DNA from 3 places in the Methylobacterium sp. AC315 genome. Region 3 is predicted to be linked to each of the others. Evidence: predicted binding sites of a transcription regulator. Region 3 holds the regulator's gene; each other region holds the start of a gene.
What was found. Region 3 encodes PhoB, which activates phosphate uptake and scavenging genes when phosphate is short. Its sites were predicted from a motif close to TGTCATNNANCTGTCAT; they were not measured.
Positions count from the first base shown of each region.

Region 1: a site for PhoB is predicted at 1,460-1,476, ahead of AC0IY0_RS04900 (inorganic phosphate transporter). Genes of this name have one in related genera too.
Region 2: a site for PhoB is predicted at 1,408-1,424, ahead of AC0IY0_RS03925 (UDP-2,3-diacylglucosamine diphosphatase). Genes of this name have one in related genera too.

Region 1 is NZ_CEEDEA010000002.1:452,620-455,894, reverse strand. Features, by position in the region: gene AC0IY0_RS04900 (inorganic phosphate transporter) at 1-1,407, opposite strand, end outside; gene AC0IY0_RS04895 (autotransporter family protein) at 1,898-3,275, shown strand, end outside.
Region 2 is NZ_CEEDEA010000002.1:241,982-245,256, forward strand. Features, by position in the region: gene AC0IY0_RS03920 (aminotransferase class V-fold PLP-dependent enzyme) at 1-918, opposite strand, end outside; gene AC0IY0_RS03925 (UDP-2,3-diacylglucosamine diphosphatase) at 1,491-2,288, shown strand; gene AC0IY0_RS03930 (glycosyltransferase family 4 protein) at 2,300-3,275, shown strand, end outside.
Region 3 is NZ_CEEDEA010000001.1:90,500-93,774, forward strand. Features, by position in the region: gene phoU (phosphate signaling complex protein PhoU) at 1-655, shown strand, start outside; gene phoB (phosphate regulon transcriptional regulator PhoB) at 830-1,525, shown strand; gene AC0IY0_RS00425 (protein-disulfide reductase DsbD family protein) at 1,571-3,275, opposite strand, start outside.

The DNA.
Region 1 (3,275 bases), on a different contig from region 3:
GGCCGACGCGCCCTGGGCGTAGGTGAGGTGGGTCTTGCCGATCTTCTCGCCCACCGTGACGACGATGCGCTTCCAGCCGACCATGGTGCCGAGGCCGAGCGCCAGGGCGACGCAGACCTTCACCCAGCCCGGGATGTAGCGGGTGCCGTTGTTGAGCAGCCCGGTGTAGCTCTTCAGGGTCGACTTCTCGGCCTCGGACAGATCAGCCCCGGCGTTGGGCAGCAGCCGCACCGCGTCGGCGGTGAGGTACATGGCGTTGCGCAGGTTCTCGGTCTGGGCGGCCGGGACGGTGCGGATCGCGCCGTAATTCTTCACGCTGGCGGCGATGTCGGTCGCGAGGGCGGAGAGCGCGGCGTAGACCGGCGGCCGGTTCAGGTCCTTGGACTTGAGGGCGTCCGTCACCGTCCGGCGCGCCTGCGCCGTCTCCGGCTGGGGAGCGCCGGGGGCCCGGGCGGAGAACACTTGGCTCGCCGCCGCCGAGGTCTGGATGAAGGCCGGGGTCGTGTCGTCCGACATGGTGCGGTTCAGCGCGTAGGCGGTGGGCGCCGCGCCGATTAGGATCAGCATGATCAGGCCCATGCCCTTCTGGCCGTCGTTGCCGCCGTGGAAGAACGACACCAGCGTGCAGGTCAGGATCAGGAGGCTGCGGATCCACAGCGGCGGCGGCGCCTCGCCCTTGGGGGCCTCGTAGAGGTCCTTGCGGCGCACCGCGAATTTCAGGGCCAGCAGCAGCAGCGCCGCGAGGGCGAAGCCGCACAGGGGCGAGAACAGCAGCGCCTTGAACACATTGAACGCCTGGTTCCAGTCGACGCCGGCGGTGCCGTCGCCGCCGCCCATCAGCTGGTTGGCGAGGCCGACGCCCAGCACCGAGCCGATCAGCGCATGCGACGAGGAGTTCGGCAGGCCGAAGGCCCAGGTCCCGAGGTTCCAGATGATGGCGGCGAGCAGCAGCGCGAAGATCATCGCGTAGCCGGCTCCCGAGCCGACATGCAGGATCAGCTCCACCGGCAGCAGGGTGACGATGGCGTAAGCCACCGCGCCCGAGGACAGCATCACCCCCAGGAAGTTGAAGAAGCCCGACCAGACCACCGCCACCAGCGGCGGCATCGAGTGGGTGTAGATGACGGTGGCCACCGCGTTGGCGGTGTCGTGGAACCCGTTCACGAACTCGAAGGCGAGGGCGATCAGCAGCGCGAGCCCGAGCAGCGCGAAGGCCCCGTAGGCCAGCGGCGCCTCGCCGACGGCGTTCATGTCGGCGATGAGGCTCACCACCGCGTAGCCGAGCCCGGCCACCAGAACCGCCAGGAAGGCGACGACGCCCCCCAGATGGATCCCGTGCTCGAGGCGCGGACCGCCCGCGGGCCTGTTCCCCACCCCGTGTTGCGGAATGACGGCGGAATCGGACATGGGCCCTCGCGTTGAATCGTCTTCGGAAGCGAGGCGGGATTAAGATTGTGGGATGACGTTTCAGTGACATTTTACCGAAGGTATTCAGCGAAGCATTATATTCGTGCGCCTACCGCCGACGATCCAAAAATATCAATCTGCACGAAGTCTATTCCGCCCACTTCGAGGTCTGGGCCGGGGTGTTTACTGATACGACCGCGCCCGGTTCCGGTACCGGACATCCGTCCGGCGATGGCCCGCACCGATCGACGGGGAGGCGTCCGGCCTGGAGTGCAGCGTGACGCGTTTGCGGAGCCGCGGTCGCGGCGCTGGAAGCAAAGCGCTAGATGAAGATGACCCTGGATTTGCGCCGGCTAAGATGTCTGGCTGTTGCTGACAGGATACACGCGATGATTCAGGGCTTTGTGAATGGATTATGACGCATTCGCGTTCGCGGAAGTGGCTAAATCTCCCGCCGCAGGCCGAAGGGCCGCAGGCTTGGGGGCCAGGAATGAGTGTTCGCTATGGGGTCTCGATCGCGGCCTTGATGGTCGCCGCGTGCGGGTCGGGGGTGCAGGCGCAGACCGTCAACACCACGGCCTCCGACGTCAACGTGCTCAACCTGCTGGCGCCGTACCTGGCGCTCAACGCAACGGCGGCCGGGCAGGCGACGCTGAGCCTGAACCTGGCGCAGACGATCGCCCTCAACACCGGCGCGGACCTCGCCCGGCAGCAGGTGGCGATCAGCGACAAGAACCTGCTCAGCGCGGCGAGCAACGCCCTGTCGTCCTCGGGGCTCGGCAGCTACGGCGTCGCGGCCAACATCGCCGGCGGCCTGCCCGGACAGACGCCGATCAACGGCATCGTCCCGCAGCAACGGGTCGGCGGCCTCGGTGCGCAGCTCGGCCCGATCTACCAGCGCGGGACCGCCCAGGGCGTGAACGGCGCCCTCGGCGGCGTGGTCAACCTGCTGGTCAACGCCAACACGTTCACGGGCAACAACCTCGGCGTCGCCAAGAACTACTTCGCCAACGGCGCGGCCAACAACCCGAGCGTGACACCCGCCAACTACGTGGCGGTGCCGGCCGTGGCGCCCGCGGGCTACGGGCTGCCGACGTATGACGGCCTGCCCAACACCACCAACAGCGTCTACGACCGCGCCTACGGGGTCACCAACACCCAGCCGGGCCAGGACGTCTACGGCTCGTCGCGCCCGGTCCAGGTCGCGCCCGGCCGCATCAACCCGTTCGATCCGACGGCGCTGACCGGCCTCGCGACCAACGCCTCCTTCCCAAGCGGGCACACCACCTACGCGTTCACCAGCGGCTACCTGCTGGCGATGCTGGTGCCGCAGCAATACCAGAACGTGCTGCTGCGGGCCTCCGAGTACGGCGAGAGCCGGATCGTGCTCGGCGTCCACTACCCCCTCGACGTGATCGGCAGCCGGGCGCTGGCGGCCTACGACCTGGCCCAGGCGTTCACGAACCCGGCCTACGTCAACAACGCCGCGGTGACCGGCGTGGCGATCAACCTGCCGAACCAGTTCGTGCAGGCGCAGGGGCAGCTTCAGGCCTATCTCGCCGCCCAATGCGGCAACACCGTCGCGGCCTGCGCGAGCGGCGCCGCCAACAGCGCCGGAAACCCCTATCTCCCGTCGGCCGCCACCCAGGCCGCCTACCAGCAGCGCCTGACCTACGGCCTGCCGACCCTGACCTTCGCCCAGGCCCCGCGCGAGGCGGCCCCCGCCGGCGGACCCGACGCCGCGATCCTGCTGGCGCCGCTCTACGGCGGATCGACCGCCGCCGCCCGCACGCTCGCCCCGCAGGGCGGCCTCTACGGCCAGCTCTCGACCGCCACGATCAACCAGATCGTCGTCAACACGCAGACCA
Region 2 (3,275 bases), on a different contig from region 3:
CTTCGGCTCCTTGGCGCAGGTCTTGAGGCCCCATGCCGCCACCGCCTGACGAGTCGCCTCGGCGAGCACGTGATGGCGGTGGTAGACGTTCTCCAGCCCCTCCTCCTTCACGATCGCCAGGGCCTCGCGCAGGCCGTAGAGCAGCGGCAGGACGGGGGTGTAGGGGAAGTAGCCGGTGGCGTTGGCGGCCAGCTGGTCCTTCCAGGCGAAGTAGGCGTGGCCGAGCCGGTCGTTCCGGCCGGTGCCGCCCTCGGCGATCTTAAGCGCCTTCGGGCTGATGCAGATCAGGCCGAGGCCGGCCGGGAGCATGAAGCCCTTCTGCGAGCCCGCGATGGCGCAGTCGACGCCCCATTCGTCCATCTTGAACGGCAGCGAGCCGATCGACGAAATGCCGTCCACGAACAGCAGCGCCGGGTGGCCGGCGGCGTCGATCGCCTTGCGCACCGCGCCGATATCGCTGGTGACGCCCGTTGCGGTCTCGTTGTGGACCACCATCACGGCCTTGATGGCGTGATCCTTGTCGGCGCGCAGGGCCTCCCCGATCTTCTGCGGATCGGCGCCGGCGCCCCAGTCCTCGTCCTGGACGATCACGTCGAGGCCGAGGCGCTGGGCCATGTCGACCCAGAGGTGGCTGAACTGGCCGTAGCGGGAGGTGAGCACCTTGTCGCCGCGGCACAGGGTATTGGACAGCGCCGATTCCCAGATGCCTGTGCCCGAGGACGGGAACAGGATGACGGTTCCGGCGGTCGAGCCGAACACCATCTTGGAATCCTGCAGCAGCGGCTTCACCAGCTCGGGAAAGCTCGGCGAGCGGTGATCCTCGGACGGCACGTGCATCGCGCGCAGGACGCGATCCGGGATGTTCGTGGGGCCCGGGATGAAGAGATGGTTGCGACCGGGGCGCCGGGTTGCGGCCATGGTGTTTCCTCCAAAAACTCTGTTGCGCGCGGGCGGACCCGCGCTGGTTTGTTCAAACGTTCTCGGCGCCTTCGGCGGCCTTCTCGAGCTTCCTGCACGCGGTGCCGGCGGGCGCGGCACGGGCCGCAACTCCCCCGAACGCCATCCGTGTCATCCGTGGATCGGGGGGCTCAGCGGAGCGGCAGGCGGCGTCTTGCCGCTCGCGTCGCGGCGCGCCCCCGCGCCGGTCGCCTCCGAAATGCCGTCCCGGTCTACGGCGCCTCGTCTCAAGGCACCCTGGCCGCCCTCGCCGCCTTCCTATACGCGTCCGGCCCGGCTCACGCCGAGCCACCGGTCGTCTGGTATTATGAGGCGGCGAAGCTGGGAAGCAAAACCGGAAAAACTTCGGGATCTCGGTAAAAAAATTTTTTGTGCATCGCAACGTCAGCTATCGGAACTTGAGAACTTCCGTTGCGGCGCACCAAGACACCCCACAGCGATTCAAGCCCGCGTCATCAAACTGAGACGTGATCGCGCTCTGGATCCCGGCACCGTTCGACCGCCGGGAGGGTGACGTGGCCGAGGATGAGGAGATGCCGGTCCGGGTCCGGACGCTGTTCCTGTCCGACCTGCATCTCGGGACGCGCGGCTGCCAGGCCGGCCTCCTTCTGTCGTTCCTGAGGGATTACGACGCCGACACGGTCTACCTGGTCGGGGACATCGTGGACGGCTGGCAGCTGCGCTCCGGCTGGTACTGGCCGCAGGCGCACAACGACGTCGTCCAGAAGCTTCTGCGCAAGGTCCGCAAGGGCACCAGGATCGTCTACCTGCCGGGCAACCACGACGAGTTCCTGCGGGACTACGTGGGCACGAATTTCGGCGGCATCGAGATCGCCGAGACCGCGATCCACGAGGCGGCCGACGGGCGGCGCTACCTGGTCATCCACGGCGACCAGTTCGACATGGTGGTGCGGCACTCGCCCTGGCTCGCCCATCTGGGCGACGGCGCCTACACCCTGGCGCTGACTCTCAACACCGTGATCAACCGGATCCGGCGGCGGGCCGGCCTGTCCTATTGGTCGCTGTCGGCCTGGGCGAAGCTGCGGGTGAAGAACGCCGTAAGCTTCATTGGCCGGTTCGAGACCATCCTGGCCGAGGAGGCACGCCGCCAGGGCGCGAACGGGGTGATCTGCGGGCACATCCACCACGCCGCCGACCGGGCGATTGGCGACCTGCGCTACCTGAACACCGGCGACTGGGTCGAATCCTGCACCGGCCTGATCGAGCATTACGACGGCCGGATCGAGGTGCTGCATTATCCCAGCATCCTGCGGGCCCGCGAGACCGAAGCTGCGCCGCGGCCGGTGGACGGCCGGCGCGCGGTGGCGTGAGGACCCCACGCGTGAAGCTCCTCATCGCCAGCGACGCCTGGCATCCGCAGGTCAACGGCGTGGTCCGCTCCCTGGAGCAGATGGTCCGCCGGGCGCCCGAACACGGCTTCGAGACGGCCCTGCTCTCGGTGGCCGATTTCCGCTCCCTGCCCCTGCCGGGCTACCCGGAGATCCGCCTTGCCTTGGCCGGGCGGGACCGGGTGGCGGAGCGCTGGGCGGCCGAACGCCCGAGCCACGTCCACATCGCCACCGAGGGACCCATCGGCTTCGCGGCCCGGCGGCACTGCCTGGCCAACGGCCTGCCGTTCACCACGAGCTATCACACCCGGTTTCCGGAATACCTCGCCGCCCGCCTCCCGGTGCCGGAGGCGTGGTCCTACGCTTATCTGCGCCGCTTCCACGGGGCGGCCCGCGGGACCATGGTCAGCACCGTCTCTCTGCAGGCGGATCTGGAGGCGAGAGGCTTCTCCCAGCTGATGCGCTGGACCCGCGGGGTCGACACCGAGCGGTTCCGGCCGGCCGCCCCCGGCGAGCCGCCGCCGGCGGACCTCGCCGGCCTGCCCCGGCCACTGTTCCTGTATGTCGGCCGGCTTGCCGTGGAGAAGAACCTCGCGGCCTTCCTGAGCCTCGACCTGCCCGGCACGAAGGTCGTGGTCGGGGACGGGCCGGACCGGGCGCGCCTGCAGGCCCTGGCCCCGGAGGCGCGCTTCCTCGGCACCCGGACCGGGGCAGCGCTCGCGTCCGTCTACGCCGCCTGCGACACCTTCGTGTTCCCGAGCCTCACCGACACGTTCGGCATCGTGCTGCTGGAAGCGATGGCCAGCGGCCTGCCGATCGCGGCCTTCCCGGTGCCCGGCCCCAACGACGTGCTGAGCGGGACCCGGGTCGGCATCCTGGACCAGGACCTGCGTGCGGCGGCCCTCGCGGCGCTGCGCCTGTCCCGGGCCGAGTGCAGGCAGGAGGCGCTGCGCCGCGGCTGGGACGTCA
Region 3 (3,275 bases):
GGGCGGCGTCGCCGAGAAGATGGCCGCCGAGGCGACCGATGCCCTCGTCCGCCGGGACGATACGCTCGCCCAGGCGGTGATCCTCGCCGACAAGCGCCTCGATGCGCTCCAGCGTGACATCGAAGAGCGGGCAGTGCTGCTCATCGCCCGGCGTCAGCCGCTGGCGATCGACCTGCGCGAGACCATCTCGGCAATCCGCGTGTCCGGCGATCTGGAGCGGATCGGCGACCTCGCCAAGAACGTCGCCAAGCGGGTCGTCGCGATCTCCGATCAGGCGCCTGCGCAGAAGATCGTGCTCGGCGTGCGCCACATGAGCGACCTCGCGGAAGCTCAGCTCAAGGATATCCTCGACGCCTATGCCAGCCGCGACATCAAGGCGGCCTACGATGTCTGGGAGCGGGATGGCGAGATCGATGCCCTGTACAATTCGCTGTTCCGCGAGCTCCTCACCTACATGATGGAGGATCCGCGCAACATCTCGTTCTGCACGCATCTGCTCTTCTGCGCGAAGAACGTCGAACGCATCGGCGACCACACTACCAATATCGCCGAGACGATCCATTACCTCGCCACCGGTGAGACGCTGGCGGGCGAGCGGCCGAAGAACGACGCGTCGAACTACGCGACGGTCGGGCCTGCCGCCACGGCCCCGTGACATGCGGTTCGCGGTTCCTCCGCAGCGCGCACTCCCACCTGCGGGACAAAGCCCCGGTGGGAGTGCGCGTGGGTTGAGGAATCGCGGCCCCTGCCGCACCATCGGCGCGTCCGGGCCCTCCGGCGCGGTTGATTCGATGCGTGCCGAATTCGGAACAGGTTATCGAACGTGAGCATGCAAGTCCTGATCGTCGAGGACGAGGAGGCGCTGACTACCCTGCTGCGCTACAACCTGGAGGCCGAAGGATTCCTGGTGGATTCGGCCAGTCGCGGTGACGACGCCGAACTGCTCCTGGCCGAGCGCACGCCCGATCTGGTCCTGCTCGACTGGATGCTGCCCGGCCTCTCGGGCATCGAGTTGTGCCGCCGCATCCGGGCCCGACGCGAGACCGAGCGTCTGCCGGTGATCATGCTCACCGCCCGCGGCGAGGAAGGCGACCGGGTCCGCGGGCTCGGGACCGGCGCCGACGACTACATCGTCAAGCCGTTCTCGGTGCCGGAACTGCTGGCCCGCGTTCGGGCGCTGCTGCGTCGGGCCAAGCCGGCCCACGTCGCCGACCGTCTGGCGGCGGGCGACATCGAGCTCGACCGCTCCGGCCACCGGGTCCGGCGCGCCGGCGAGGAACTCCATCTCGGGCCAACCGAATTCAGGCTGCTCGAATTCCTGATGCTGGCGCCGGGCCGGGTTTTTTCCCGTGAACAGCTCCTCGACGGGGTCTGGGGCCACGACGTCTACATCGACGAGCGCACCGTGGACGTGCATGTCGGGCGGCTGCGTAAGGCGCTCAACGCCCCCCGGCAGGCCGACCCGATCCGCACCGTGCGGGGCTCGGGATACGCCTTCGACGAGACGTTTTCCCTCGAAGCCTGAAGACCTCCAGCCCGTCGGGGCGGAACGGCGCGCCTGCCTCCTCGGTCAGCGTGCCAGCGCTGCGCTCTTACCGGAGGCGGCCGGTACCGCCTTCAAGGCCGCCAGCACCGTTCCCTCGGTGAGGATCTGCGGCAGCACCTGTGCCTCCCCAGTGCCCGTGTAGAGCAGGTACAGCGGGACGCCGCTGCGCCCATGCGCCTCCAGCAAGCGGGTGATCTCGGGGTTCTGGTTGGTCCAGTCGCCCTTCAGGTAGGTCACACCCCGATCCTTCATGGCGGCCCGCACGGCCTTCGTGGACAACGAGGTCGTCTCGTTGACCGCGCATGTGATGCACCAGGCGGCGGTCATGTTCACGAAGACCGGCCGCCGCGCGTTCACCAAGGCGTCGAGACGCGCCTGCGTGAAGGGCTCGACGCCCTCTGCGGCGGCCTGGGCGACGGGCACGGCCCGGTCGCGATCGAGGGTCAGGGTCAGTGCCCCGACGGCGACGACCGTCAGCAGCGCGACGCCCTGGACGACGGGTCCGACCCGCGAAGCGGCGACGCGCCCGTGCTCCCAGGCCCAGGCCGCGAAGCCCACCAGCACGAGGCCGATCAGCCCCACCAGAAGCCCCTGCGGGCCGACCTGCTGGGCCAGGACCCAGATCAGCCACGCCACCGTTGCGTAGACCGGGAAAGCCAGAACCTGCTTCAGGGTTTCCATCCAGGCGCCCGGCCGCGGCAGCGCCCGCAGCGCCGGCGGCCACAGGGTCAGCGCCAGGAAGGGCAGGGCGAGGCCCAAGCCCAGGCTTGCGAACACCGCGAGCGCGACGCCGGCGCTCTGGGTCAGCGCGAAGCCCACGGCCGAGCCCATGAACGGTGCCGTGCAGGGGGTCGCCACCAGGGTCGCGAGAACGCCCGTGAAGAAAGAGCCGCTGAGACCCGAGCGCCGGGCGAGCCCGTCGCCGATGGCGGTGAGCCGACCGCCGACATGGACAACCCCCGACAGGCTCAGGCCCATGGCGAGCAGCAGATAGGCGAGCCCGGCCACCACGGCCGGCGATTGCAGCTGGAAGCCCCAGCCGATCGCGGCCCCGCCGCCCTTGAGGGCGAGCAGCAAGCCTGCAAGGCCTAGGAAGCTCGCCATCACCCCAGCCGTGTAGGCGAGGCCGTGCAGGCGCACGCGCGCCGCGCTCTCGCCGGCATGCCGGACGAGGCCGAGCACTTTGATCGACAGGACGGGAAAGACGCAGGGCATCAGGTTGAGGATCAGCCCGCCCAGGAAGGCCAGGCCCGCCGCGGTCGCCAGGGTCAGCGCGTCGAAGGCCGGGGCGACCGGTTGGGCTGCGGCGGAGGCCTCGGGTGCAGCCACTGGGACCGGTGCAACCGGCTCGTCCCCGTACGCGAAGGCCAGGCGATGCGTTTCGGCGCCGGTCGTCTCCTCCACGGTGAGCACGCCCGGCAGGGCGGCCGGTGCCGGGTCCGTCGGGGTGCTCCGCGCGAGGGTGAGGTGCAGGCCGGATGCGTCGACGCGCATCACCTGGACGGCGGCGTTGTCGATGGCGGTCTCGGAATAGGGGAAGAACGATGCGGCCTTGATAGACTCGGGCTTTAGGCCGGCCGCGGCGAAGTCGAGTTGCAGCGTGTCGCCCTGACTCGAGAGTTGCAGCGGCCAGAGCGCAGGGGCGGGCAATGCGGTGCGAGCCCGCTCGAACAGGGCAGCCTGCCCGGCATCTGGCCGGGGCTCGCCCACCGGCAGGGTCAAGGCGAGG